4 regions of the Rhizobium sp. 01N48 genome follow, and region 1 is predicted to be linked to each of the others. Evidence: predicted binding sites of a transcription regulator. Region 1 holds the regulator's gene; each other region holds the start of a gene.

Region 1 (7,389 bases):
TAGCCGCGGATGATCGAACGGCCGGCGTACTGCGCCTGCGGGCCAAGGCCTTCTTCGATGCGGATCAGCTGGTTGTACTTGGCAAGACGATCCGAGCGCGACAGCGAGCCGGTCTTGATCTGACCGCAGTTCGTGGCAACGGCGAGATCGGCGATCGTCGAGTCTTCGGTTTCGCCCGAACGGTGCGACATGACAGCGGTGTAGGCTGCCTTGTGCGCGGTGTTGACGGCGTCGAGCGTTTCCGTCAGCGAACCGATCTGGTTGACCTTGACGAGGATCGAGTTGGCGACGCCCATCTTGATGCCGTCGCGCAGGCGAGCCGAGTTGGTAACGAAGAGATCGTCGCCGACCAGCTGAACCTTCTTGCCGGCCAGATCCGTCAGAGCCTTCCAGCCATCCCAGTCGTCTTCAGCCATGCCGTCTTCGATCGAGATGATCGGGTACTGGGCAGCGAGCTGTGCTAGGTATTCGGCCATTGCGCCCGGCTCCAGCGTGCGGCCTTCGCCTTCGAGAACGTACTTGCCGTCCTTGAAGAATTCGGTCGAGGCGCAGTCGAGGCCGAGATGGATGTCTTCTCCAGGCTTGTAGCCGGCTTTCTCGATCGACTTCATGATGAAATCGAGGGCTTCAGGAGCGCTCTTCAGGCCCGGTGCGAAACCGCCTTCGTCGCCGACGTTGGTGTTGTGACCCTGGGCAGCGAGCTCCTTGCGGAGCGTGTGGAAGACTTCAGAGCCCATGCGAACGGCTTCGCGGATGGAATCAGCGCCAACCGGCAGAATCATGAATTCCTGGAAGTCGATCGGGTTGTCAGCATGCGCGCCGCCGTTGATGATGTTCATCATCGGAACCGGCAGCAGGTGCGCGGAAGCGCCACCAACGTAGCGGTAGAGCGGCAGGCCGGCAGCTTCGGCGGCAGCCTTGGCAACGGCGAGCGAAACGCCGAGGATGGCGTTGGCGCCGAGGCGCGACTTGTTCGGCGTGCCGTCCAGCTCGATCATGATGTTGTCGATCTGGATCTGGTTTTCAGCGTCGATGCCGCCGATGGCGTCGAAGATTTCCGTGTTGGCGGCTTCGACGGCCTTTTCGACACCCTTGCCGAGATAACGCTTGCCACCATCGCGGAGTTCGACGGCTTCGTGCGCGCCGGTCGACGCGCCCGACGGAACGGCGGCGCGGCCCATGCTGCCATCTTCGAGATAGACATCGACTTCGACGGTGGGATTACCACGGCTGTCGAGAATCTCGCGGGCGATAATGTCGGTAATAGCGGTCATCGGCTCTTCTCTGCTTGAGGGTGGATAAATCGTTTGAAATTCGTCTTTAATCGAAGATGCGCAAATTACAATGCCGGTTTGGGGCAGTTTGGGACCCTTTTGCGCATGCTCCTCCACATTGTTCTTCGGTGGCCTAATACACGAACGTGTCAGTCGTTTGAACGTCAGCCCTTGGCGATGGCGTCAAAGGCCAGCAGCTTCTCAAGCAAGCGCGGCATGTCCTTGAGATAGACCATGTTCGGGCCATCCGACGGCGCATTGTCGGGATCTTCGTGCGTCTCGACGAACACACCGGCGACACCGACGGCGACAGCCGCACGCGCCAGCGTTTCCACGAATTCGCGCTGGCCGCCACTCGACCCACCCTGCCCGCCCGGCTGCTGCACCGAATGGGTCGCGTCGAAGACAACAGGCGCACCCATGGCTTCCATGATCGGCAGCGAGCGCATGTCGGAGACCAGCGTGTTGTAGCCGAAGGAAGCGCCGCGTTCGCACAGCATGATGTTCGGGTTGCCGCTGGCATTCAGCTTGGCAAGCACGTTCTTCATGTCCCAGGGCGCCAGGAACTGGCCCTTCTTGACGTTGATGGCGCGGCCGGTCTTTGCGGCGGCGACCAGCAGGTCCGTCTGCCGGCTAAGGAAGGCCGGGATCTGCAGCACATCGACGACAGTGGCGACTTCAGCGCACTGCTCTTCGGTGTGGATGTCGGTGAGAACGGGGAAGCCGTATTCCTTCTTCAGATCGGCGAACACTTCGAGCGCCGTTTCAAGCCCGATGCCGCGCTGGGCAGACAGCGACGTGCGGTTGGCCTTGTCGAAGGAGGACTTGTAGACAAGGCCGATGCCGAGCTTGTCGCAAAGCTCCTTCAGCGTGCCGGCGATCATGAAGGCATGGTCGCGGCTTTCCATCTGGCACGGGCCGGCGATCAGCGACAGCTTGCCGGTGTTGGAAAACACCACACGGCCGGTGCCTTCGCCGARGGCCACTTCGGAATTGGTTTCAGTCATCGTTTCTCCTCGAAGGCGAAGAGCGCGCCCTGGCCGGGCGCTGCCTTCACCAGAATTCGATTGTTCTTGCGTGTATAGGTGATCCCGTTAGCAGCCAAATGCGCCTCTGTCACGGCGAGATCGGCAACGGAAAAGACAATCGCCGCGCCGCGCAGACCGCGATCGGCCTTGGGCTCGGAGGGATCGTAGTAAGCGTTCAAGCCATCCGGCGACAGGATATTGATACGGGCGTTGCCGGCATCGAGGCTGACACCGAAGGCCTCCTCGCGGGTCGCCTGCGCATCCGAGGCCAGCTGCAACAGCGGTGCGAACGCTTTGGGATCGGAGGAAGAGAGCACGATCGACAGGATGCCCAAGACGCCATTCTTATGCGTTTCCAACGCCTTGCGGTCGCTGGGCAGTGGGTTGACGCGCTGGCAGGCGAAGAGGAAGAAATCGGGCGCTCGCAGATCTGCCGCGAAAGCCAGGCGGAACGCCGCGGTCGCCTCGGAACCGTCCGGCATCTTCATCTGCCGGGCGAACTCCAGCATCTCGCCGCCACTCATGCCATCGGCGAGGTAGCGGGCGTGATCGCCGTCGGCATCCGGCGTGCCGAAGACGATCGCCGACAGGCCGTCGTCGCCGCAGCGGAAGCGAAAGGCGCGGTCGCGGGCGGTGAAGACGTTGCCGTCGCCGATGGCCTCCTCGTAGGTCTCCAGACTGGCGATGCCGAGCGGTTCGAGATAGGTTTTGTCGGCGAAGAAGACGCAGGCGTTTTCGGTGCCAAACGGGTGCCGCGCATCGGCGGCGAAGGTGAAGCCGAGTTTGCCCAGGCGGTCGCGCGCCATCTCGATATTGACGACCGGCAGCACCACGTGGTCCAGGGGATGGGGGTCACTCATCGGCAAATCCTCCCGAAATCGGCAGAGATGTGCGCTGGCTTTCGCCACAATGCAAGAGGCGAGCGCGGTTAAATCGAATGAAGTGTAAAATCGCGACGATTCCGAGCCAAGTTTTACGAAAATTTAGGCACTTGCGGAACACATATGGAACATATAGTGTCCGTTCTGGCTTTGTTTCACGACTCTGGGGTTCATTTCGATGCTGACACGCAAGCAACAAGAACTGCTTCTGTTCATTCATGAGCGGATGAAAGAGTCGGGCGTTCCGCCTTCCTTCGACGAAATGAAGGATGCACTCGATCTCGCATCAAAATCCGGCATTCACCGCCTGATCACCGCTCTGGAAGAGCGCGGCTTCATTCGCCGGCTGCCGAACCGGGCGCGCGCGCTCGAGGTCATCAAGCTGCCGGAAGCCTATAATCCGAGCCTGCAGCCACGACGTGGCTTCTCGCCGAGCGTCATCGAAGGCAGCCTCGGAAAGCCGCAGCCGGTGGCCGCAGCCCCTGCCCCGAAGGCCGCGCCGAGCGCCGACAACGGCAACTCGGCTTCCGTTCCCGTCATGGGCCGCATCGCCGCCGGTGTGCCGATCTCGGCGATCCAGAACAACACCCACGACATCACCGTCCCCGCCGACATGCTCGGCTCCGGCGAGCATTACGCGCTCGAGGTCAAGGGCGACTCGATGATCGAAGCCGGCATTTTCGACGGCGACACCGTCATCATCCGCAACGGCAACACGGCCAACCCCGGCGATATCGTCGTGGCGCTTGTCGATGACGAAGAGGCAACGCTGAAGCGCTTCCGCCGCAAGGGCGCGTCGATCGCGCTTGAGGCCGCCAACCCGGCTTACGAAACGCGCATTTTCGGGCCTGACCGCGTCAAGGTTCAGGGCAAGCTCGTCGGGCTCATTCGCCGATATCACTGAGTGGTGACGTCACCAGTTGGTGACAGGTCGTCGCTGAAGTTGTCGTTGCGCCAGTCATAGGCGCGATGGCGCATCCAGGGGCGAGCGAGGCGTGCATAAGCGGTCTTGACGACGGGAGTGCCCTGATCGTCGATACGGATTTCGACGGCGCCCGATCGCCTGAGAGTTTCGCCGGTCAATAACATGGCGCCGGAGCGGCACGTCGCCTGGCGGAGGCGCACCGGCGTGATGACGATATCGGCCACGTCGCAGGCGGGACCGAGATAGGCGGCGTTTTCGAGCGTCGCGATGATGTAGCCGCTGTCGAGCGCTGTTATGCACCACGCGGTCTTCAGGCACCGGAAGGCACTGTCGTTCGTCGAAGCCGCTGCAGCGCGCATCATAGCGCGGGCTTCGCGTTGTTGTTTCAATGTCAGTCTTGGCCTTGGCTCGCCCCTTCTCGGAATGGGCAAGGCCTCGCCGTCGAGGATGTCGGGCGGCTTGTGGTCTTCGATGGCGAGCGCGCGTTGCCATTGGCCGAAGATGAAGTCGGGCGGCCGTTCGCGGTTGCTGGCGAGGCTGTCGCCTGTGACTGCTGCCACGAGGCTTCCGTCCTCGGAGACGACGAGTTCGGGCGCAGGTGCTGCCGGGAGCAGGATGACGACGAGGGTTGCGATCGTGGCAACCGCAGCGCCGATCCATCGCAGGCGTGTGCGCATCAGCCCCCATATGAGAAAGCCGAGCACGGCGATCGCGAAATACCATTCGGGTATCCGCCCGATGTCGACACTGCCGCCCCAACCGGACACCATCTTGGCGATGTCGATCACCAGATCCAGCCCGAAGCCGGCGACCTTCCACAGCGGCGCATCCAGGCCAAAGGGCGTCGCCAACATCGCAAGCATTCCGAAGGGCATGACGATGAAGGAGATGACCGGCATGGCGAGCAGGTTGGCCGGTAGTCCGTAGCCGCTCAGCCGGTGAAAATGTTCGATCGAGAACAGCGCTGTCGAGAAGCCGCCGATCATCGAGGTCAGCGCGATGCCGCCGAAGAAGCGGAACGTGGCCATGACCGGCTTTATGGTGGGATGCGTAAGAAAAACGCTCTCGCGGTGGCGCCTCCTGGTCCAAACGGCAAAGCCCGCGACCAGCGCGAGCGTCGCCGCGTAGGACATCTGGAAGCTGGGGCCCAGCACCTCCGAAGGGGACATCAGGATGATCAGCAGCGCCGAGAGCGCGATGTTGCGCAGGCTAATCGAGGGGCGATCGAACAGCACCGCGACCAGCATGATCGCCATCATGATGAAGGCGCGCTCGGCGGAGACGGCAAAGCCCGAGATCATGTAATAGGCCGTCAGCGCCAGAAGCGCGCTGCCGGCGGCGAGCTTCTTGGTCGGATAGGCCTGCGCAAACCCGGGGAAGAGGCCGAAGAACAGGCGCAGCCCGACAAAACAGATGCCGGCCGACAGAGCCATGTTGAGGCCCGAGATCGCCACGATATGCGCGAGGCCGGATTGGCGCAGCGCCTCCGTCGTCTCGTTGGAGATGGCACGTCTCTCGTCGGTGACCAGCGAAGCTGCGAAGGCGCCGGTATCGCCAGGCAGGATGCTGCGGATGCGGTCGCCAATGCTGCTGCGCAGGCCTTAGAGCCATTCCATGGCGCGATCGACGGCAGAGAGATCGGCGATATCCGTCCGCGATGGGACGGGCTGCGGGATGCCGTAGAAGAAGCCGTTGGCGCCGATGCCGTCGAAATAGGCAGAGAAGGCGAAATCGTTGAGTTCGGGCAGTGCCGGTCCTGCCGGCGGCGTCAGGCGCACACGGCCGGTCAACCATCCGCCGACCGCGACGGGCTCTCCTGCACGCGCGACGAGCGAGACCTGCTGCGGCGGACGCTTGAGCGTGGGCTCGTCTGTGCGCGTTACCCTGACGATATAGCGCCAGCGCCCATTATCATCGCCCTCGCGCCGTTCCACGCGGCCGGTCACTGTCGTCGTCACCGCTGTATCGAGAACGACGGTATCAGCCCGCCAGGTCTCGAGCTGCGCCGCGAACATGCCGAGGACGACAAGCAGGCCTGAGATCGCCACACGGCGTGTCGCGACGCGCGCGGAGCCCGCCAAGACGAAGACGAAACCGAAGAGGATAGCCCAGGCAAGGAGCCGCAAGGGCGGGATATCCACGGCGAGCCGGAACCAGGCGATGGCGCCCGCCCCGAGGAAGACGGGCGACGCCAGGAAAAGGCGGCCGTGGTCGAATTCGGTGCTGAACGCTTGTGCTGCGACGGCTGCCTGACGGTGGATTTGGCGACTTGTGCGACTCAGAAAACCCGAGGTCGACTGCGTCAATGGCGCGCGCGTCATTATGGCACGGGCATTTTGCCCTGTTACGGCCGGCAAATTGGCAATTTGCGCCGCTTCGGGTGGCATCAAAACGACGTGACTGGCATTCAACTCCGGCATGCAACGACACCCGAAAGCCACCCTGAACTGCAATCAGAATGAGGCCAGCGGAGCCTAAACGCAACTATAATCGTTTGAATTCAAACGGGAAATAAAACCATCAAAAATGTCAGGTTTATCATTGACTTCCGCTATGCGGAGACGACATCGCTGGAGTGCTTAAAAGTTGATACTGCGATGCACAAAATGGCATCACGGTAACTTGGCATTAGGCGCGCGATCATATAGCTATCGCAGACGACGCTTAACCCTATGGCGCTTTTAAGGCGCCAACCGCCAGTTTGGAGGATCAGAATGACGGATCAAAGCGCAACACTGAAACTCGGTGAGAAAACAGTCGACCTGCCGGTCAAGAGCGGCACGATCGGCCCTGATGTCATCGATATCGGCGCCCTCTACAAGAACACGGCTTCCTTCACGTACGATCCTGGTTTCACCTCGACCGCATCCTGTGAATCGAAAATCACTTACATCGATGGCGACGAGGGCGTTCTGCTCCATCGCGGTTACCCGATCGAGCAGCTGGCCGAACAGGGCGACTTCCTCGAAGTCTGCTACCTGCTTCTCTACGGCGAACTGCCGACGTCCGCGCAGAAGAAGGACTTCGACCATCGCGTGACGCATCACACCATGGTGCACGAGCAGATGAGCCGCTTCTTCACCGGCTTCCGTCGCGACGCGCACCCGATGGCCGTCATGTGCGGCTGCGTCGGCGCCCTGTCGGCTTTCTACCACGACAGCACCGACATCACCGATCCGCACCAGCGCATGGTCGCTTCGCTGCGCATGATCGCCAAGATGCCGACGATCGCCGCGATGGCCTACAAGTACCATATCGGCCAGCCTTTCGTTTACCCGAAG
Region 2 (7,389 bases), on a different contig from region 1:
GCTCCGAAGCCTCTGGCGTATCGTCGGCAAGACGACGGGCAAGCGAGCGGATCAGATCGCGATCTTCGTCGCGCCCGAGCACCTCGAAGCGCGACAAGCCACGCTCGCTGAGGCGCGAGCGGTAATTCTGGATGGCTCGTTTCTGCGAACTGCTCATGAGCGGCTTCCTGATATCTCCAGTAATATAGCCAGGAACGCGCAAATCCTCAAGAGCGGTCGATATTTAGGCTGACCTCAAAACAACGACTGCTGCACCGGCTTCGGCGGCGCGAGCTTCACGCCCTCCAGCTCCAGCATGCGCGCCTTCGACACGGAGCCGCCGGGGGCAGAGAAGCCGCCGATCTTGTTGCCGGCGGCGAGAACGCGGTGGCAGGGGATGATCAGCGCCACCGGGTTCTTCGCCATGGCCTGGCCGACGTCGCGGGCGGCTTCGGGGCCGTGGCCGAGTTGTTTGGCGAGCGCGCCGTATGTGGTCGTTTCCCCCCAGCGCAGGCGGCGGGCGGCGGCGTAGATGTCGCGGAAGAAATCGTCCTGGCCTGCGAGATCGAGCGCGAGATCGGAGAAGTCGATCTGCTCGCCGGCAAAATAGCGTTTTACGGCGGCGATGGCTTCCACAATGTCAGGCGTCGGGGCTGCCGGTTCGGCATCGGGGACGCGGCGCAGCAGCAGGCGTTCGGTTCCATCAGCGCTTGATGTCGGCAACTGAAAGCGGGTGATGCCGATGGCGTTCCATGCGATGCCGCAGAAACCGCCTGCGGTTTCGAAGATGGCGTAGTGCTGTGCTTGTTGGGCCATGGGTCTCGCCTCCCGATAGTGAAGCCTGTCGACCGACATGATCGGCCTCACCCGAAAATCGTACCTGCCGGCTACGAATTCAACCCGTTTCTTGCGCGCCGCGAATTTGCGGTCAGCCGCGCGCCTGGCGGGGCTCGGCTTCGTCCTGCGCAGGCTTTGCGAGATCCGGGCGCAGCTTGGCGAAGACGGCGTCGAAGCCGGCGGCGATCTTTTGCGGCTCGTAGCGGCGTGCGGCCTCAAGGGCTGCGCGCGACAGCGCGGGAATAGCCTCTGGTTTCGCCGCCATGGATGCGATCTCGGCGGCCAGCGCCTTGTCGTCGCCGGGGTCGAAGAGATAGCCGTCCTTGCCGGGATCGATGGACTCGGGAATGCCGCCGGAGCGGGCGCCGATGACGGGCACGCCTTGCGCGAAGGCTTCGATCACCACGCGGCCGAAGGGCTCGCGGAAGAGCGAGGGGACCACGAGCACGTCGATCTGAGGGAAGAAATCCTCGGGCTTGGTCCAGCCAAGGAACTTCGTATTCTCGCGGGGAAACTTCTGCGGCAGCGACTTCGAATAATCGCTCTTGGCGCTGCCGGCGATGACGAAGCGGACGTTCTGGTCGTTGACCAGCCTATGGGCTGCGCGGGCGAGCGTGTCGAGGCCCTTCACCGGATCATGCACGCCGATGAAGCCGAAGCGCATCGGTCCTTCCGGCGGTTTGCGCGGCTCGCTACCGGCAATCGGCGGGACGGCGCCGGGCACGCGGTAAGTGCTGGCGTTGGGGAAATAATCATGCTCGGTGTGGCGGCCGATGATGAAATCGGTCTCGCCGACCACGGCATCGACATAGCGCGAGAAGAATTTCTTGCCGTAGGACGAAACCTGGCAGGAGGAACAGGCGCGCACGCAATTGTCGTCGCCGCGCCGCATGCTGGCCTTCCAGCAAAGCAAAAAGGCGCTGCGCAGGATATGGCAGACCGGCACGCCTGAACGCTTGGCGGCCGCCCAGGTTGCGACGTTGATATTTTCGATGCTGTCGGTCAGCACGATATCCGGCTTGAAACGGCGGATTTCGCGGCGCATGACGAGATAAGCGCGCGGATTGAAATTCTCCAGCGCATGCCAGATCAGCTTCTTCCAGCCCGGCCGGGGAAGCCGGTAATTCCAGTCGATGTTCAGCGTCTTCAGGCGGTGCACGGGCACGCCGTCATAGACCTCGTGCCTGTCCTCGCCCGAGACGTTGACGACTTCGAGGTCGTGACCAGCCGCGATCAGGAGCTTGGCGACCATCATCGCCGAAATCGGGCCGCCGCCATCGATAAAGGGCGGAAAGGCCGCGCAGGCCATCAGGATACGCATGTACAGTCTCCCGGCATCGATATCGAATGTTCTTCTTTTGTTCTTGATTTCCTCAATTCACCTGCTACCATCCCTGCGTTCCCTGGATAGACAGAGGCGGGGCGGATGCTCCGGTGGTTGGTCATGCACGAACAGAACACGCAATCGTCCTTCGATTTCGCAAGCCGCACGATGCACCCGAAATCGTCAAGATTTGGCAAAGAAACCCTGTTTTTCGCGATCCTGCCGGATCCCGAAGCGCGACAGGCCTGCCTGGAGATACAGGCGCGCCTGCAGAGAGAGCATGACGGGCTGCTCTCGCCCATGGCGCCTGAGCGGCTACACGTTTCGCTCTATGGCGTTGCGAGCGCCGAGAAGATAAAGGACGAGATGATCTTCGCGGCTTGCCAGGCAGCGTCGGCGGTCGATGCCTGCCGGTTCGATCTCAGCTTCGATCATGTCGCGTCGTTCAGAACCGGGTCGCGCAACGCCATTGTACTCTCGGGCAATGGCGGTCGGGAACTGTTGCGACAGCTGCATGTCCAGATCGGTATCGAGATGCATGCGATCGGCTGCGAGCCGCATGTGAAAGCCGATTTCCAGCCGCATGCGACGCTGTTTTACGCCGACGAGACGGTGGCTAAGACTGTGCTTGCCGCGCCGGTTGTCATGCCCGCGCGGGAGTTCGTGCTCCTGCACAAACGGCCGGGTGAGCCGACTTACGAGCATGTGGAAAGCTGGCCGCTCAGTGAACGCGGCTGACGGCTTGCCTCACACATGGGAACACGCTTAAAGCTGCTGCAGCAATGACAGCAGCAGCGGAGACAAAGATGGATAGGTCCGAGATCATCATTTCAGGCGATACGGCGGGGATGGAGTGGCGGCTGCCGGTGCTGCGCTTCAAGGGCAGCGACCCGAAGGCGCCGAAGGTCTATATCCAGGCGGCGCTGCATGCCAACGAGCTGCCGGGAACGGCGCTGGTGCATTTCCTCTGCGAGAAGCTGCGCGCTGCCGAAAGCGCCGGCGAGATCCGCAGCGACATCACGATCATCCCGCACGCCAATCCAATCGGTGCGGCGCAATCGCATTTCGGCGAGCTGCAGGGCCGGTTCGATCTTGGGACGCGCACCAATTTCAACCGCGAGTTCCCGCTGATCTCGGTTCGTGATCACAACGGGCTGGTGGCCGAGCTCGACCGCTACAATGCCGTCGACCGGTTGAAGCGCCAGCTGATGCATATGGCGCTCGAAGCGGACCTGGTGATCGACCTGCATTGCGACGATGAATCGCTGCAATATGCCTATATCGACGAGGCCTTCTGGCCGGAGGCGACTGATCTCGCCTCGGCCCTCGACATGGAGGCGGTGCTCCTGTCGGATGGCGAAAGCTCGGCCTTCGAAGAGGCGATCGGCTATGCCTGGAAACACGAGACTTCGGAGAAGAAGACGCGGCTGCCGGGTAAACTCTCGGTCACCGTCGAGCTTCGCGGCATGCGCGACGTCTACCCCGAAATGGCGAAGAAGGATGCCGAGGGGCTGTTCAACTTCCTCGCCGCGCGCGGCGCCATCGCCCATCCGGTTACGCTTGCGCCGTTTACCGGCCCTGCAGTGCCGCTCGACAATATCGAGATGATCCGCGCGCCTGAGGCCGGCACCGTGCTCTTCCATCGCAACATCGGCGAGGAGATCAAGGAAGGCGATCTGCTGGCGACCATCCTCACCCGCCCGGGCATGGCCGATGGCGCGATCGAAGTGCGTGCGCCGCAAGCGGGTCTGATCGTCACCCGCACCTCGTCGCGCCTGGTGCGCCGCCGCGCCGACCTGATGAAGATTGCCTGCGGAGCGGCCAGCAAGGTTGTGCGCAAGCCGGGCGCGCTGGAAAACTGAGCGCCCTGGCATTGGGGCTGGGAACCGATTGGGAAGAACCGAATGACCGTCACCATCTATGGCATCAAGAACTGCGACACGATGAAGAAGGCCCGCACCTGGCTGGAAGAGCACGACGTCGCCTATGATTTCCACGACTACAAGGCATCGGGCATCGACAGGGCGCATCTGGAGACGTGGACGCAGGAGGCGGGCTGGGAAACGGTGCTCAACCGCGCCGGCACGACCTTCCGCAAGCTGCCGGAGGACGCCCGCGAAAATCTCGACCGCGAGAAGGCGATCGCGCTGATGCTGGAGCAGCCGTCGATGATCAAGCGGCCGGTTGTCGAGGCCGACGGCAAGCTTCTGATAGGCTTCAAGCCGGAGATCTATGGCGGGTTCTTCGAGGGCTGATCGATGTCGAAGACGACGCGGGCAACACAGGTTCTGGAGAAGGCGAAAATCGCCTTCACCGTCCACACCTATGAGTATGATCCGAACGCCGAGCGCATCGGGCTGCAGGCGGCCGAAGCCATCGGCGAGGAGCCGCACCGCGTGTTGAAGACGCTCATGGCCGAGGTGGACGGCAAGCCTGTCTGTGTCGTCGTCCCATCCGACCGCGAGGTCAGCATGAAGAAGCTCGCCGCCGCCTTCAAGGGCAAGTCGGCCAACATGATGAAGCCGGCGGATGCCGAGCGCCTGACCGGCTACCATGTGGGCGGCATCAGCCCTTTCGGCCAGAAGAAGCTGGTTCCGACGGCGATCGAGGAAGCGGCAATGAGCGAAGCCCTCGTCTACATGAATGGCGGGCAGCGCGGATTGCAGGTGCGGCTTGCGCCTAAGGATGCGCTTGACGTGTTGAAGGCGACGGCGGCTGCGCTGGTGGCGTGAGCGAGTTCCGGCCTCAACCCTTCCATTTGGCAGCCCAGTCCTTCAGCGCCGACCGCGCCTTGTCCGGCCACTGCTTGACCGGCGGGCGAACAATGATCTTCTTGTTGAAAGGCTTCCAGGCCAGATAGACGGCGCGGCTGTCGATATCAGCAACGAGGATCGCCTCCTCTTCCGTGCACATATGCGGCGTGCAGGCCATGCCGGTAAAAACATTGCCATCGAAGCTGCCGCTGCCGACGCCGGTGATGCTGCGCTCATACTGTTCCTTGTCGGCACCCAGAAGAGCGTAGATTTCCTTTGCCACCGCCGCGTTGGAGAAGAGTTCCGCCGGATGCGCCGCCTTGTGATCGCGCAGCGTGTCCCAGCCCTTTGCGGCATTGGGTTTGAAGGCGACGTCGGCCAATGGCTTGAAGCCGTCGGGCGCAGTCCAGGACCACTGCACGCCGGCGCGGCCGGGGATCGGCTGCGAGGAAAACAGCAGATGATCGCCCTTGTTTTCGACTTCCAGCCCGACGCAATCGTCCGGCTGCCCGTCGAGACGCGGAACGGCGCCCGGTGAAAAGGACAGCACGAAACGATCGCCCGGGCAGGCATTGCCGCCATTGGACGAGGAGCCGATGGCGACCGGGACGTTGCCGACGACCGCCATTTCCTCGATCATCAGATAGGCATTGGCCAGCAGCCTGCGGCCATCGACCGTCAAGGCAAGCTCGTCATCCTGCTTCACGATCTCGACCTTGTGGCCGAACATGGTCATGCCGAGCTCGCCAGCGACTGCCGCTGCCGGCAGGGCGAGCCCCGCCGCGGCCAGTATCCCCATCAGCTGTCTCATCCGCTCCCCGCTCGCCCGATGTCCCCGTGGGACATCTGAATATGCACGGTTGAAATTGGCAAGGGCCGCAAGCTTCAATTTCGCCGCAAAGGGGTCTAAGTCTGATGCGCTGTCCGTCGTTTCAGAAGGTGATCGATCATGAACTACATGCCGCAGGGCGATAACGCCGTAGACCCCATCAAGCTCGACAAGCTCGCCGAAGTCGCCGTCAAGGTCGGGCTGCAGCTTCAGAGCGGCCAGGATCTCGTGATCACCGCGCCTGTCGTGGCGCTGCCGCTGGTGCGGCAGATCACCAAGCACGCCTATATGGCTGGTGCCGGCCTGGTCAGCGCGTTCTATTCCGACGAGGAATCGACGCTGGCGCGCTATCAATATGCCAATGATGCGAGCTTCGACCGGGCGTCCAGCTGGCTCTACGAGGGCATGGCGAAGGCCTATGCGAACGGGGCCGCGCGGCTTGCTGTTGCCGGCGACAATCCGATGATGCTCTCCGAGCAGGATCCCGCCAAGGTCGGCCGCGCCAACCGGGCGATGTCGACGGCCTACAAGCCGGCGCTTGAGAAGATCTCCAACTTCGACATCAACTGGAACATCGTCTCCTATCCGAACCCGGCCTGGGCCAAGCTGGTGTTCCCCAACGATCCCGAGCCGATCGCGGTCGCCAAGCTCGCCAAGGCGATCTTCGCCGCTTCGCGTGTCGACGTCGAGGACCCGATCGCGGCCTGGGCGGAGCATAACGCCAACCTCGCGAAGCGCTCCGGCTGGCTGAACGGCGAGCGGTTCTCGGCGCTGCATTTCACCGGCCCGGGCACGGACCTGACGGTCGGTCTTGCCGATGGCCACGAGTGGCACGGCGGGGCCTCCACTGCCAAGAACGGCATTACCTGCAACCCGAATATCCCGACCGAAGAAGTGTTCACGACGCCGCATGCGCTGCGCGTCGAGGGTTACGTGTCGAGCACCAAGCCGCTGTCGCACCAGGGCACGCTGATCGACAATATCCGCGTGAAATTCGAAGGCGGCCGGATCGTCGAGGCGAAGGCGTCGCGCGGTGAAGAGGTGCTGAACAAGGTGCTCGATACCGACGAAGGCGCGCGCCGGCTTGGCGAAGTGGCGCTGGTGCCGCATTCCTCGCCGATCTCGGCCAGTGGCATCCTGTTTTACAACACGCTGTTCGACGAAAACGCCTCGTGCCACATCGCGCTCGGCCAGTGCTATTCCAAGTGCTTCCTTGATGGCGCCAGCCTCAGCCAGGAGCAGATCAAGGCGCAGGGCGGCAATTCCAGCCTGATCCATATCGACTGGATGATCGGCTCCGACAAGGTCGATATCGACGGCATCAGAGCCGATGGCTCGAAGGTTCCCGTCATGCGGCAGGGCGAGTGGGCGTAACAGCCGGCTCGACAACCGATTTGTCATCCAATTTGGCGGGCATCGAGACCCGCTGACTGAACCAGACGCTCGCCAGCACCGTTGCGAAACCGCAAAGCTGGGCGGGCGTCAGCACCTGGCCGAGCGCCAGCCATCCGAGAAGAGTGGCGACGACAGGGCTCAAGAACCCCAGCGAGGATGCCGCAGACGGCTCGGTGCGGGCGAGACCGCGAAACCACAGAATATATGTCAGCGCCGCGCCGATCAGGCCGAGCCAGGCCATGCCGAGCACGTTTTCGAGCGTCGGCGGCGGC
Region 3 (7,389 bases), on a different contig from region 1:
AGAAGAAGGCGGGAGGCGAAATGGCAGACGCAGCGGTGAGCCAGCAGGGATCCAAATCCGGCTCGGCTGCGGCCAGCAGGCCATTTTCCGCTTTCGAGCGACTTGTGGCGTGGCGCTATCTGCGCGCACGCCGCAAGGAAGCCTTCATCTCGGTGATCGCAGGCTTCTCCTTCATCGGCATCATGCTCGGCGTTGCGACGCTGATCATCGTCATGGCGGTGATGAACGGTTTCCGCACCGAGCTGATCTCACGTATCCTTGGCATCAACGGCCACATGATCGTGCAGCCAGTCGATGGCCCGTTCACCGATTATCCGGCGTTGACCGATCGCCTGGGCGCCGTGCCCGGCATCAAGGTGGCGCTGCCGCTCGTGGAAGGCCAGACGTTGGCCTCCGGTGCCGGCGGCGCTGGCACCGGCGCTCTGGTTCGCGGCATTCGCGCCGAAGATCTGGGCAAGGTGAAAACCGTCTCCGACAACATCAAGTCCGGCGACCTCGTCGGCTTTGCGGCTGGCCAAGGCGTTCTCATCGGCTCGCGCATGGCCGACCAGCTCGGCCTGCAGGCGGGCGACACCATTACGCTGATATCACCGGAAGGTGACGTGACGCCGATGGGCATCAATCCGCGCGTCAAATCCTACAAGGTCTCGGGCATCTTCGAGATCGGCATGTCGGAATATGACGCGACGATCATCTATATGCCGCTCGAGGAAGCGCAGCTCTATTTCAACGCCGAAGGGCTGGTGCAGTCGATCGAGCTCTATGTCGACAATCCGGACAATATCGACGAGCTCCGCCCCAAGGTGGAGCAGGCAGCCGGCCGCCAGATCGCGATCACCGACTGGCGCCAGCGCAACCAGACCTTCTTCTCGGCGCTGCAGGTCGAGCGCAACGTCATGTTCATGATTCTGACGCTGATTGTTCTCGTCGCCGCGCTCAACATCATCTCCGGCCTCATCATGCTGGTGAAGGACAAGGGCAGCGATATCGCTATTCTACGCACGATGGGCGCGAGCTCCGGCGCCATCATGCGGATCTTCTTCATGACGGGTGCTGCGATCGGCCTGGTCGGCACCTTCGCCGGCGTGCTGCTCGGAGTCATCGTTTGCATCAACATCGAGAAGATCCGCGCGTTCTTCTCCTGGCTGTCGGGCACGGTGCTGTTTGACCCGCAGCTCTACTTCCTCAGCCAGCTCCCGGCCAAGATGGAGGTCGGCGAAACGGTCTCCGTCGTCGTCATGGCGCTGACGCTGTCTTTCTTCGCGACAATCTTCCCCGCATGGCGCGCTTCCAAGCTCGACCCCGTGCAGGCCCTGCGCTACGAATAAGGAATGCTGATTACATGAAGCGGAATACCGTTCTCAAGCTTTCCGGCGTCGAGCGTCACTATGGCCAGGGGGAGACCCAGCTTTCGATCCTGAAGAAGGCCGACCTCACCATCAACAGCGGCGAGATCGTCGCGCTTGTGGCTCCATCAGGCACCGGCAAGTCGACCCTGCTGCATCTGGCAGGCCTGCTCGAGCATCCCGATGGCGGCGAAGTCACCATCAGCGGCAATGCCTGCAATGGCCTTTCCGACGGTAAGCGCACGGCGATCCGCCGCAGCGAAATCGGCTTCGTCTATCAGTTCCACCACCTGCTTCCCGAATTCTCGGCGCTTGAGAATATCATGATGCCGCAGATGATCGCCGGTCTGCCGCGCAACGAAGCCAAGGTGCGGGCAGGGCAGCTGCTCGACTACATGCGCATCGGCCACCGTGGCGCCCATCGTCCTGGTGAACTCTCTGGCGGTGAACAGCAGCGCGTGGCGATCGCCCGCGCCGTCGCCAACGCGCCGAGCCTTCTGCTCGCTGACGAACCAACGGGCAACCTCGACCCCGAGACGGCGAGCTATGTCTTCGAAGCATTGGAGGCATTGGTGCGCCAGTCCGGCCTCGCGGCGCTGATCGCCACCCACAACCACGAACTCGCGGCCCGCATGGACCACCGCGTCACCATCGCCGACGGCAAGGTCGTGGATTTCTGAAATCTCACTGTCGGGTCAGGACCAATCTAACCGCCGCAGATCGACTGCCCGGTTTCGTCCTTCCAGTCGGCAATCGTGATCGTGCGCGCCTCGGCCTTCGCATCCTTACCGTCGCGCTGCAGCTTGCCGGTGAGCGCATTGTAGTCGCACGAGCCGCCGCCATCCGGATTTAGCGTATCGTAGTGGCTGTAGGTGTAGCCGGCGACCACGAACTGGTTGTTGCGGTAGGCAAGCGTCAGCGTCTGTTCCCAGCGGTCGCGGCCGATGGCGCTGTTCTGCGAATGGATGGCGATCGAGCTCTTGCCCGCAGCCTTGATCGACGGCTCCTGGCCGTAAATCCCCTCAGCCACCGTGGTTCCCCAGATCTTGCCGGGTGCGCTCGTCGCGAGCCGCAACAGGTCGTGGTCATCCCGCAGATAGATGTAGACGCCGAGCTGGTCGTCGGCGGCATCATCTGGGGCCTCTGCCAGCAACGCCAAATCCGGCTTGCCATCGCCGTTCCAGTCGCCGACCGCCACATCGACGATGCGCGCCGGATCAGGATCCGCGCCGAAGGCCGCGCTGGCTGAAAGCAGGATTGCCACAAAGATGAATCGACGCATGCTCGTCTCCCGTTTGCCGTTAACCAAACAGAAAACAATCCTGTTGACAACGGAACAAGAGCGGAACAAAATAAAAACATAAGAGCACAGGAGAGCCAAATGACTGACATGATCCGCGATATCGCAGCATTCACCTCCATCGCAATGTTCATTGCCAGCTTCTCTTTGATCTGCATGGCAATGTAAGAATAACGGGGACCGCATGGCTGTCATGCGGTCCGATGGTACCCGCCTCTCTGGACATCGACGTCCCCAAATCCGACAATGCATCCGATTCATACGGATGCGCGGAAAGGCATATCATGGCGGGCACTGAAAACGGCGCGAGCGACTTCATCGGCGGTACGCCGGGCTTCGTTCACCTGCGTGTGCACTCCGCCTTCTCGCTGCTTGAGGGGGCGCTGCCGCTCAAGAAGATTCTCTACAAGGCATCGGGCGATAGCCAGCCGGCGATCGCCATCACCGATACCAACAATCTATTCGTCGCACTGGAATTTGCGCAGAAATCGATGGACGAGGGCCTGCAGCCGATTATCGGCTGCCAGGTCTCCATCGATATGGAAGACGGGCTTGAGACCGAGCGCCGCGGCGGCCAACAGCAGCTGGCGAAACTGCCGTCGATCGTGCTTCTGTCCGCCACCGACGCCGGCTATGAACGGCTGGTGGATCTCGTCAGCCGTGCCTATCTCGGCGGCGAGGGCGCCGGGCAGGCGGTCCACATCAAGGCCTCGTGGCTCGATGAGTTCGGCACCGAGGGCCTGATCGCGCTGTCAGGCGCATCGACCGGCCCGATCGACATGCCGCTGAAAGAGGGCCACATCGCGCCGGCGACCGCGCGCTTGCTGTCTCTGAAGGACAAGTTCGGCGATCGGCTCTACATGGAACTGCAGCGCCAAGGCACCTACGACAAGCGCCATGAGCAGCGGGTGATCGGCCTTGCCTATGAACACGAGATCCCGCTGGTTGCGACCAACGAAGCCTTCTTCCCGACGCGCGACGATTACGACGCGCACGATGCGCTGATGGCCGTGGCGCACAATGCCATCGTCTCCGACGACACGCGTTTTCGCCTGACGCCGGATCACTATCTGAAGAGCCGCGCCGAGATGGTGAAGCTTTTCGCCGATCTGCCCGAGGCGCTTGAAAATACGGTGGAGATCGCCCGCCGCTGCTCCTTCGTTTTGAAGACCCGCAAGCCGATCCTCCCGCGCTTCACCGGCGCCACGGCCGACCCCGAAGAGGCGGAGCGTGCCGAATCGCTGGAGCTTCGCCGCCAGGCCGTCGAAGGTCTCGACATGCGCCTTCAGACGCTCGGCATGTCTGCGGGCTATGAGGAGAAGGACTACCGCGACCGCCTGGAATTCGAGCTCAGCGTTATCGAGCGCATGAAATTCCCCGGCTACTTCCTGATCGTTGCCGACTTCATCAAGTGGGCCAAGCTGCAGGATATTCCCGTCGGCCCCGGCCGCGGCTCCGGCGCGGGCTCGCTGGTCGCCTATGCGCTCACCATTACCGACGTCGATCCGCTGCGCTTCTCGCTGCTCTTCGAACGCTTCCTCAATCCGGAACGCGTCTCGATGCCCGACTTCGATATCGACTTCTGCCAGGATCGCCGCGAAGAGGTGATCCGCTATGTGCAGAAGAAATACGGCCGCGAGCAGGTGGCGCAGATCATCACCTTCGGTTCGTTGCAGGCGCGCGCCGCCCTTCGTGACGTCGGTCGCGTGCTTGAAATGCCCTACGGCCAGGTCGACAAGATCTGCAAGCTGGTGCCCAACAATCCGGCCAACCCGACGCCGCTGTCGAAGGCGATCGAGGAGGAGCCGAAGCTGCAGGAAGAGGCCGACAAGGAGCCCGTCGTCGCCCGCCTGCTCGATATCGCCCAGAAAATCGAAGGCCTCTACCGTCACGCCTCGACGCACGCCGCGGGCATCGTCATCGGCGACCGCCCGCTGTCGAAGCTGGTGCCGATGTACCGAGATCCGCGCTCCGACATGCCGGTCACCCAGTTCAACATGAAGTGGGTCGAGCAGGCCGGTCTCGTCAAGTTCGACTTCCTCGGCCTGAAGACGTTGACGACGCTGAAGGTGGCTGTCGACTTCGTCGCCAAGCGCGGCATCAAGGTCGATCTCGCCGCGATCCCGCTCGATGACAAGCTGACCTATGAGATGCTGTCGCGCGGCGAAACGGTCGGCGTGTTCCAGGTGGAAAGTGCCGGCATGCGCAAGGCGCTGATCGGCATGCGGCCGGACTGCATCGAGGACATCATCGCGCTCGTGGCGCTGTATCGCCCGGGTCCGATGGAGAACATCCCGACCTACAATGCCCGCAAGCATGGCGAGGAAGAGCTCGAATCGATCCACCCGACCATCGATTACCTGCTGAAGGAAACGCAGGGCGTTATCGTCTACCAGGAGCAGGTCATGCAGATCGCTCAGGTGCTGTCGGGCTATTCGCTCGGCGAGGCCGATCTTCTGCGCCGCGCCATGGGTAAGAAGATCAAGGCGGAGATGGATCAGCAGCGCGAGCGCTTCGTCGTCGGCGCCGTCAAGAACGGCGTGTCGAAGCCACAGGCAGACAACATCTTCGAGCTTCTGGCGAAGTTCGCCAACTACGGCTTCAACAAGTCGCACGCGGCCGCCTACGCCATCGTCTCCTATCAGACGGCCTACATGAAGGCGCATTATCCGGTCGAGTTCCTCGCCGCCTCGATGACGCTCGACATGTCGAACACCGAAAAGGTCAACGACTTCAGGCAGGATGCCAAGCGCCTCGGTATCGAGGTGATCGCGCCGTCCGTGCAGACCTCGTTCCGCCACTTCCAGACAGGCGACAACCGCATTTATTACGCGCTCGCTGCGCTGAAGGGTGTCGGCGAATCGGCCGTCGATCATATCGTCGAGGTGCGCGGCGACACGCCATTCGCCAGCCTCGAGGATTTCTGCCTGCGCATAGATCCCAAGCAGGTGAACCGGCGCGTGCTGGAAAGCCTGATCTTCGCCGGTGCCTTCGATTGCTTCGAGCTTGATCGCGCCCAGTTGTCCGGCGGCATCGATCGCATCATGGGCTATGCCCAGCGCGCCCAGGAAAACAAGCTGAGCGGCCAGTCGGATATCTTCGGCGGCGTGTTGTCATCGGGTCCGGAAAAGATTTCGATGCCGCCTTTCTCGCCCTGGCTACCCTCGGAGCGCCTGCTCAAGGAGTTCCAGGTCCTCGGTTTCTACCTGACGGCCCATCCGCTCGATAGTTACAGCAGTGTGCTGGAGAAGATGCGCGTCCAGACCTTCGGTGATTTCGCGGCCGCCGTGAAGCAGGGCGCCAGCAATGCGCGCCTTGCCGGAACCGTCATCTCCAAGCAGGAGCGTAAGACGCGCACCGGCAACAAGATGGGCATCATCGTTTTCTCGGATTCATCCGGCCAGTTCGAAGCGGTGCTCTTCTCGGAGATGCTGAACCAGTATCGCGACATGCTGGAATCGGGAAAATCCTTCGTCATCACTGCGACCGGCGAAGAGCGACCGGAGGGCATCGGTCTGCGCATCCAGACGATCCAGTCGCTGGAGGAAAAGTCGTTGCAGATGCAGAAGGCGTTGCGCGTCTATGTCCGGGATTCCGGCCCGCTGCGCGCCGTTGCCGCCCATCTCAACGCCAGGGGCGACGGCCTCGTCTCCTTCATCGTCATCAAGGAGGATGGCAAGCGCGAGATCGAGGTGGAACTGGCGCAAAAATACAGGATCACGCCCGAAATCGCCGCCGCCATGCGCTCGGCACCCGGGGTGATCGATGTGGAGCTGGTTTAGCCTCGCGTCAGCGTGATGAAGTCGGTGCCCTGACCGGTCTCCGGGCCGACGCCTGTGTCGGAGATCGTCAGCGTCGATCCCGGCGTCAGCATCGAGTCAATCCGCTGTCTCGTGTCATCCGGAATGGTGATCCGGCCGAGCGCGTTCAGGATCGGCGTGCCTGATATGATCGAGCTTTCCATCGTGCTGATGCCCAGCCGCTTCATCGTCTGGCTGGTCAAGGTGTTGGGCAGCGTCACGCCCAGCCACTCGGTGGTGCCGTCTTCGAAGTTTACTTCGTGCGCGCTGAAGAAATGGGTCCCGAGCGCCAGTTCCGGTTGGGCGATCGTCACTGGCGCCTCGAACACCTGCTGGAATCCCTGCCGCACCATGATCACGCCATTCGGTGGTTCACCCTTGCCGGCAGCGCTATAGACCGCGCGCAGAAGGTCATCACTGATGAGTGACTTGGCGGCATCAGGGCTCATCGGATGCTGCTTCTTGAACTCGCCGATCGCCTGAACCGTCGCCGGCCCGAGATAGCCGTCGGCGTTGCCGACTGCAAGTCCGAGCTCGGCGAGATAGGTCTGCAGATCGATGATCGTCTCGCGCTGCGCCCGGCGGGTGATCAGGATCTTCACCGGCTGGTCGTTGACGGGCGCCACGATCGGCTGCACCTGCAGCCGCGGCATCGCCACCTCGTTCATCGCCACCTGCACCGGCAGCGAGCCGATGGCCGGCCTAAGTTCGACATCGGATAGCAGTGGCGCCGGGGCCGGCGCGTGTGGGCTAAACAGCAGCGGATGATCGACCGGTTCCGGCGCAAGCTGCGCGTCGGTGATGATAACGGGCACGCCCATCTCGGTCATCTTGTAGAGTTGCTTTGCGAATGCATCGGGCATGCGCACGCAGCCGTGCGAGGCGGGATAGCGCGGCACGGAGTTCGACTGGTGGAGCGCGATGCCCGACCATGTCAGCCGCT
Region 4 (7,389 bases), on a different contig from region 1:
GAGATGCTGGCGAAGGACTTGCGATTGAGGAGATTGTCCGGGAACTCGATATCGAAGGCGTCCTCGATGCCGAGCATGAGCTGAACCGATGCGAAGGAGGTGAGCCCCGCCGCGTACAGATCGGCATCGTCAGCCACGGTGTCGATGGCCACAGGCAGCTTGCCGAATTTCGCAAGCAGTTCGCGGATCGTCGTATTCATCCTCACATCTCCAAGCTGTCATAACCCGAGCGGGCGCTCATCGCCCTGTCATGGAGGTGCTTTTAAGGAGGAAAAACCAATATTCCGCTAAGGCATGTGGTTAAATCTGGCCCTGACGAAAAGCTAAGAATTTAGCGTCTTCGGCTGATCAGTAGAGATAAAGCAAATCGGATCATTGCTTTGCGGGAAAAGCTTAAACAACGCTTTGCTCAAGCACGGATGACCGCAAGTGCTGAAATGAAACGAAGAACGGAACAGTTAACTGCCACGCGGCGGGTAGATATGCTCTTGTCCGTTGTAGTCGGAAACCGAATAGCAACCCTCCGCGTTTCTGCGGATCGAGTTTTGGCCGATATCGGCTTTGCCATATCCTCCTGGAATATCCAGAATATAGGTCGGCTGGCACAATCCAGAGATGCGACCGCGGAGCGATGCGACGATCGCCTGCCCCTCTTCCACCGAAAGCCGGAAATGGCTGGTGCCGGGCGCGAGATCAGGGTGATGCAGATAATAGGGTTTCACCCGCGTCTCGACGAAGGCCTTCATCAGCTCCGCCAGAACATCGGGATCGTCGTTGACGCCCTTGAGCAGCACCGACTGGCTGACCATGACGATGCCGGCGTCTATGAGCTGGGCGCAGGCGGCGCGCGCCTCGGTTGTCAGCTCGCGCGGATGGTTGGCATGCAGCGCGACATAGGTGGTCTTGCCGCTCGCCTTCAACGCCTCGATCAACGCCGCGTCGATCCTCTCCGGATCGACGACAGGCACGCGGCTATGAAAGCGCACGATCTTGACGTGATCGATATCGGCGAGCTGTTCGAGAATATCCCGGAGCCGCCGGGGCGACAGCACCAGCGGATCGCCGCCTGTCAAGATGACCTCCCAGATCCCGTCATGGCCTCTGATATAATCGAAGGCGGCCGTCATCGCGGCCGGATCGAGCGTCCCCAACCCCTGCGGCCCCACCATCTCGCGCCGGAAACAGAAGCGGCAATAGACGGGACAGACATGCACCGCCTTCAGAAGCACGCGATCGGGATAGCGATGAACGATGCCCTCAACCGGGCTATGGGCGTGATCGCCGATCGGATCGGCCCGCTCCTCCGGCGTCATCACCAGCTCGGCGGCATCGGGCACGAACTGGCGCGCGATCGGATCTTCGGGATCGTCATGGTCGATCAGCCGCGCCATGTCAGGCGTGACCGCGATCGCATAGCGCACCGCGACCTCGTCCAGCGCCTCGCGGTCGCGATCGGCGATGAGCCCGGCATTGGCGAGCTCTTCCACCGTCTTGATCGGCCGGGTGATCGTCACTGCCCGTACTCCGCCACCGGCGCCCACAGCACCTGATCGATCCGACGCGCGCCTGTCGCCAGCATCACCAGCCGGTCGAAGCCGAGCGCTATGCCGCTGGCGTCGGGCATGATCGCCAACGCGTCCAGCAGATCATCGTCGATCGGATAGGTCTCGCCGTAGATGCGCTTTTTCTCCGCCATCTCGATCTCGAAGCGGCGGCGCTGCTCGATGGGATCGGTCAGCTCGCCGAAACCGTTCGCCAGTTCGACACCGCAGGCATAAACCTCGAAGCGCTCGGCCACACGGGGGTCGGCAGCCGACGGTCGCGCGAGTGCTGCTTCGCAGACCGGATACTCATCGAGGATCGTCACACGCCCCATGCCAAGATGCGGCTCGACCTTCTCGACCAAAACCCGACTGAAGAGATCGGCCCACTGATCGTCCTCTGCAACGCGCATGCCGTTGCGCCGCATCTCGGCCGCCAGATGCTCACGGTCCGTCGAGCCATTGGCGCTGACGGAGGCCAGAAGATCGATATCGGCATGACGGCGGAACGCCTCGGCGACGCTCATGCGCTCCGGCCCGGCGAAGGGGTCGCAGCTCGCCTCGCGGTAGCTGAGCATTGTCGTCTGCATCGTCTCGGCCGCAAGTGCGATGATGCGCACGCAGTCCATCATCAGGCTCTCATAGCTCTCGCCGGTGCGATACCATTCAAGCATGGTGAACTCGGGATGATGCAGCGGCCCGCGCTCGCGGTTGCGATAGACATGCGCGAAGCAGGCGATGCGCTCCTCGCCGGCCGCAAGCAGCTTCTTGCAGGCGAACTCGGGCGAAGTATGCAGATAAAAAGGCGCCGCCTGCCCATCCGTGGTCAGCGCCTCGGTGGCAAACGCATGCAGATGCGCCTCGTTTCCAGGCGACACCTGCAGCGTGGCCGTATCCACCTCGATGAAGTCCTCTCGAGCGAAATAGCCGCGCAGAGCCGCCTGAATCCGATTGCGTCCGATCAGGAACGGCCGGCGGTCGGCATGCACACTGGGCGTCCACCAGGGCGACGCTTTGGCGATCGAGGGTTTCATCGAATGCTGTCCTGACCGGATCAACCAACGCAAGGGCTGGCTATTTGCCGGATTTTAGGTTAGTTGCGCCCCCAAAGAACACCTGATTGCGTCTCCGGGGCCATTTCGACAGTCCTCTACGACGCCAAAAGCCGAGTTACAAGGAACTCTTATGGTCAAGGTCATCGCCTCTTCCGTCCGCAAGGGCAACGTCCTCGATGTGGACGGCAAGCTCTACGTCGTTCTGACGGCCAACAACTTCCACCCGGGCAAGGGCACGCCGGTCACCCAGGTCGACATGCGCCGCATCGTCGACGGCGTGAAGGTCTCCGAGCGCTGGCGCACGACCGAGCAGGTCGAGCGCGCTTTCGTTGAAGACGTCAACCACCAGTTCCTCTACGAGGACGGCGAAGGCTTCCACTTCATGAATCCGGAGAATTACGACCAGATCGTCGTCGATAACGAAACCATGGGCGACCAGAAGGCCTACCTTCAGGAAGGCATGGTCTGCATCCTGTCCATGCACGAAGGTGTAGCGCTCGCCCTGCAGCTGCCACGTCACGTGACGCTCGAGATCACCGAGACCGAGCCGGTCGTCAAGGGCCAGACGGCATCGTCGTCCTACAAGCCGGCTATCCTCTCCAACGGTGTCCGCACTTCGGTTCCCCCGCACATCGACGCCGGCACCCGCGTCGTCATCGCGACCGAAGACAACTCCTACGTCGAGCGCGCCAAGAACTAATCCGGCGCCGGACTGAAGATTCAAAGGCCGTATCGCCCCGCGATGCGGCCTTTTTCTTTGGCGGTTTTCCCCGACTGCAAGACAACAAAAAAGGCGCCGGGAAACCGACGCCTTTTCTTATCCGTAGACCTGATCGCTCAGGCCAAAGCCTTTAGCGCGGGCAACGCGCTTCGTAGCGGCGGCCGTAGCGGTCGCGGTAGACGCAGTAGCCGCGGCGTTCGACCGACTGGCCGATGAGCGCGCCGGCGAGACCACCGGCAACTGCGCCAACGGCGGCGCCACCCCAGCTGTGGCTGACCGCGCCGCCGATGACAGCGCCGGTGCCGGCGCCGATCGCGGTGCCTTGTTCCGTGGCCGTGCAGGATGCGAGCGCGCCGACCAGGGCGCCGATGAGTACAATCTTCTTCATCATGATGACATTTCTCCCAGGTTTTTCGGGCGCTTAGATACGGCCCATGAGTACAAGAATGATAATAATGACGAGAACTAGGCCCAAACCGCCAGAAGGTCCATAGCCCCAGCTGCGACTATAGCCCCAATTCGGCAGAGCTCCGAGCAAAAGCAGAATAAGGATAATGAGTAGTATGGTTCCAAGCATATCCCGTGACCTCAGCGCATTTCGAGTTTGAATGAGCGAGAAACACGTAAGCCGGCTTTTGGTTCCGCCGATTTTTTCCAACAGGACAATATTTTTCAGCAGGTAAGCCGAAGTCACCTGGCATGCTCGCGCTGACGCATAGCAGGCGCGGCGCAAGAAGCGCACTTGCGCCTATGGTTAAAATTTCCATAAAATACAATAGGTTGTCGTGAACAAACCGGGAAGTCGGCAAAGTCGCTGATTCGTCTGCCCTTTGTTCCGGATTTGATCGAGCCTGCTTCGAAACGGATTTTTTACATTTCGGGCGGAACCGAAGTCACCGCTGCACGTCCCTTCCTTATCCGCCAAACAAAAATCGCGACACACGCCAAACGAGAATCTTCCGATTCAGCATCTGGTGGGAAAAATTGATTCAAAATCGATACTTAGCAGTGAACAAACCCTGAATCATCAGGAGTCAGCGATTCGTCTCCGATTCGTTCTACTGCTGTTCCGAATCGTTATGCGAGCATTCCACAAGCTATTCGCGAGAGCTAAAATCCGCCGGTGAAATTGAAATCAGCCCTTGCGTTTGCGCCAGCGGCTGTCCATTTGTTTGTCTGCTTCGGATCAGGAGCTTGGTTTTACCCCCGGGGCACCCCCGCCCCGTCTGCAGGACAAAGACACTGACATCGCAGCCGATGATACTGAGTGGGCGCGGCGTGACCGCGGTGCTCGGTCCAACCAATACAGGCAAGACCCATTATGCCATCGAGCGGATGGTTGCCCACGGCACCGGCATCATCGGCCTGCCGCTGCGCCTGCTCGCGCGCGAGGTCTATACGCGTGTCTGCGAAAAGGTTGGTGTCCACAACGTCGCTTTGGTGACCGGCGAGGAGAAAATCTCGCCGCCGAATGCGCGCTACTCGGTCTGCACAGTCGAAGCCATGCCACGCGAAACCAAGGCCGCCTTCGTCGCCATCGACGAAGTGCAGCTTGCCGGCGATCTCGAGCGCGGCCACATCTTCACCGACCGGATCCTGCATCTGCGCGGCCGCGACGAGACGCTATTGCTCGGCGCCGGCACCATGCGGCCGATCCTCCAGCATCTGCTTCCCGGCATCACCGTCGTCGAGCGTCCGCGCCTGTCGCACCTGCTCTACGCCGGCCAGAAGAAGATTACGCGCCTGCCGCAGCGCTCCGCCATCGTCGCCTTTTCGGCCGATGAGGTATACGCGATCGCCGAGCTCATCCGACGCCAGCGCGGTGGCGCAGCCGTCGTTCTCGGCGCGCTTAGCCCCCGCACCCGCAACGCCCAGGTGGCGCTCTATCAGGCAGGCGACGTCGAATATCTGGTGGCGACGGACGCGATCGGCATGGGGCTCAACCTCGATGTCGACCATGTCGCCTTCGCTCAGGACCGCAAGTTCGACGGCTACCAGTTCCGCAACCTCAATCCCGCCGAACTCGCCCAGATCGCCGGCCGCGCCGGACGCCATCTGCGCGACGGCACCTTTGGTGTCACGGGCCATGTCGACCCGTTCGACGAGGAGCTGGTCGGCCGCATCGAGGGCCACCACTTCGACAACGTCAAGGTGCTGCAGTGGCGCACCACGGACCTCGATTTCAAGTCGATCCAGACGCTGCGCGCCAGCCTTGAAACCGGGCCGCGCGTGCCCGGTCTGACGCGCGCGCTGCCGGCTGTCGACCAGCAGGCGCTCGAGCAGCTGTCGCGCTATCCCGAGATTCGTGATCTGGCCGATACGCCGGCAAGGGTCGAAAAGCTGTGGGAGGCCTGCGCGCTGCCGGATTATCGGCGCATTACGCCGGCCCAGCACGCTGATCTGATCGCGACCCTCTTTTCCGATCTCGTGCGCTATGGCACGGTAAATGAGAATTTCCTTGCCGAACAAGTGCACCGCGCGGATCGAACTGACGGTGAAATTGACACGCTTTCGGCGCGAATCGCGCAGATAAGGACGTGGACCTATGTATCGAATCGGCCCAGCTGGCTTGCCGATCCGACACACTGGCAGGAAAAGACGCGGGAAATCGAAGATCGATTGTCCGATGCGTTACATGAAAGGTTGACGAAACGCTTTGTTGATCGCAGGACATCTGTGCTCATGAAGCGCCTGAGAGAGAATGCGATGCTGGAAGCTGAAATCAGTGTAAATGGCGATGTCTTCGTAGAAGGACATCATGTAGGGCAGTTGTCGGGTTTCCGGTTCACGCCTGTATCGGGAGCGGATGGTCCGGACGCGAAGGCTGTCCAGGCTGCTTCGCAAAAGGCGCTTGCTTTGGAATTCGAAGCCCGCGCAGCGCGTATTCACGCGTCTGGCAACGGCGATCTGGCGATCGGTTCCGACGGCTCGATCCGTTGGCTCGGCGATCCCGTGGCACGTCTGGCCGGCACCGAGCACATCATGCGTCCGCGCCTGATCCTGCTTGCCGACGAGCAGCTGACCGGCAATGCGCGCGACCACGTCGCCGCCCGCCTGGAACGCTTCGTCAATCACCATATCTCGACCGTGCTGAAGCCGCTCGACGATCTGTCGCGCGCTGAAGACCTGCAGGGCCTCGCCAAGGGTCTCGCATTCCAGCTGGTGGAAAATCTCGGCGTGCTCTTCCGTCGCGACGTGACCGAAGAGGTCAAGTCGCTGGATCAGGACGCGCGCGCCTCGATGCGTCGCTATGGCGTTCGCTTCGGCGCCTACCACATCTTCGTTCCAGCGCTGCTGAAGCCGGCTCCGGCCGAGCTCATCACGCTGCTCTGGGCGCTGAAGAATGACGGTCTCGACAAGCCGGGCTACGGCGACCTGATACCGGTTCTGGCCGCCGGCCGCACCTCTGTCGTCACCGATCCGAGCTATGAGCGCAATTTCTACAAGCTGGCGGGCTTCCGCTTCCTTGGAAAGCGCGCCGTTCGCGTCGATATCCTCGAGCGTCTGGCCGACATCATCCGTCCGCTGCTGCAGTGGAAGCCGGGTCAGCCGAACCGCCCAGAGGGCGCCTATGACGGCCGCCGCTTCACCACGACCACGGCGATGCTCTCCATTCTCGGCGCTACGCTCGAGGACATGGAAGAGATTCTGAAGGGCCTCGGCTACCGCGCCGACGCCGTGAAGGCCGAGGAAGCAGCCACCTATCTGGCAGCACAGGATGCCGCCGCGACGCCGGCCGCAGCAGCTACGACGGAAGCAACCGCTGACGCCGCCGCTGAAACGGCCGAGCACGACGACGCCGACAGCGCCTCTGCTGACGAGACGGCTGCGGAAGCACCGGCCGCCGAAGCCCCTGCTGCCGAAGTGCCCGCCGCTGAAGCACCAGCCGCTGAAGCAACCGCGACCGAAGCCTCTGCCGAAGCTGCGCCCGCAGCGGAAGCGCCGGCTGCCGAAACCGAAGAGCCGAAGCCGGTTCTGCTGTGGCGTCTTGGCGGCCGCACCGACGGCAACCAGCGCCAGGCACGCGGCCATGGCGAGCGCCGTGGCGGCGAACGCCAGGGTGAGCGTCAGG

What was found. Region 1 encodes LexA, which represses DNA repair genes until DNA is damaged. Its sites were predicted from a motif close to TGTTCNNNNTGTGTTCNG; they were not measured.
Region 2: AC1DOG_RS14345 (2'-5' RNA ligase family protein) is a predicted target of LexA. The motif match lies at 2,165-2,182, and genes of this name have one in related genera.
Region 3: dnaE (DNA polymerase III subunit alpha) is a predicted target of LexA. The motif match lies at 2,690-2,707, and genes of this name have one in related genera.
Region 4: AC1DOG_RS12250 (helicase-related protein) is a predicted target of LexA. The motif match lies at 4,372-4,389, and genes of this name have one in related genera.

What each region holds. Positions count from the first base shown of each region.
Region 1 covers NZ_JBFTQT010000007.1:142,118-149,506, reverse strand. Annotated here, with positions in the region: gene eno (phosphopyruvate hydratase) at 1-1,274, opposite strand, end outside; gene kdsA (3-deoxy-8-phosphooctulonate synthase) at 1,439-2,281, opposite strand; gene AC1DOG_RS15365 (VOC family protein) at 2,278-3,162, opposite strand; gene lexA (transcriptional repressor LexA) at 3,362-4,087, shown strand; partial or broken gene AC1DOG_RS15355 (ComEC/Rec2 family competence protein) at 4,081-6,495, opposite strand; gene gltA (citrate synthase) at 6,823-7,389, shown strand, end outside.
Region 2 covers NZ_JBFTQT010000006.1:228,784-236,172, reverse strand. Annotated here, with positions in the region: gene AC1DOG_RS14360 (hypothetical protein) at 1-157, opposite strand, end outside; gene AC1DOG_RS14355 (methylated-DNA--[protein]-cysteine S-methyltransferase) at 235-795, opposite strand; gene AC1DOG_RS14350 (glycosyltransferase) at 908-2,137, opposite strand; gene AC1DOG_RS14345 (2'-5' RNA ligase family protein) at 2,261-2,878, shown strand; gene AC1DOG_RS14340 (succinylglutamate desuccinylase/aspartoacylase family protein) at 2,923-4,002, shown strand; gene AC1DOG_RS14335 (ArsC family reductase) at 4,045-4,395, shown strand; gene ybaK (Cys-tRNA(Pro) deacylase) at 4,399-4,872, shown strand; gene AC1DOG_RS14325 (hypothetical protein) at 4,886-5,692, opposite strand; gene AC1DOG_RS14320 (aminopeptidase) at 5,843-7,096, shown strand; gene AC1DOG_RS14315 (EamA family transporter) at 7,071-7,389, opposite strand, start outside.
Region 3 covers NZ_JBFTQT010000004.1:448,141-455,529, forward strand. Annotated here, with positions in the region: gene proS (proline--tRNA ligase) at 1-1, shown strand, start outside; gene AC1DOG_RS11445 (lipoprotein-releasing ABC transporter permease subunit) at 21-1,328, shown strand; gene AC1DOG_RS11450 (ABC transporter ATP-binding protein) at 1,343-2,026, shown strand; gene AC1DOG_RS11455 (hypothetical protein) at 2,053-2,628, opposite strand; gene dnaE (DNA polymerase III subunit alpha) at 2,931-6,428, shown strand; gene AC1DOG_RS11465 (L,D-transpeptidase family protein) at 6,425-7,389, opposite strand, start outside.
Region 4 covers NZ_JBFTQT010000005.1:91,361-98,749, forward strand. Annotated here, with positions in the region: gene AC1DOG_RS12220 (acyl carrier protein) at 1-200, opposite strand, end outside; gene AC1DOG_RS12225 (lysine-2,3-aminomutase-like protein) at 459-1,514, opposite strand; gene epmA (EF-P lysine aminoacylase EpmA) at 1,511-2,575, opposite strand; gene efp (elongation factor P) at 2,727-3,296, shown strand; gene AC1DOG_RS12240 (YMGG-like glycine zipper-containing protein) at 3,448-3,708, opposite strand; gene AC1DOG_RS12245 (DUF3309 family protein) at 3,739-3,894, opposite strand; gene AC1DOG_RS12250 (helicase-related protein) at 4,575-7,389, shown strand, end outside.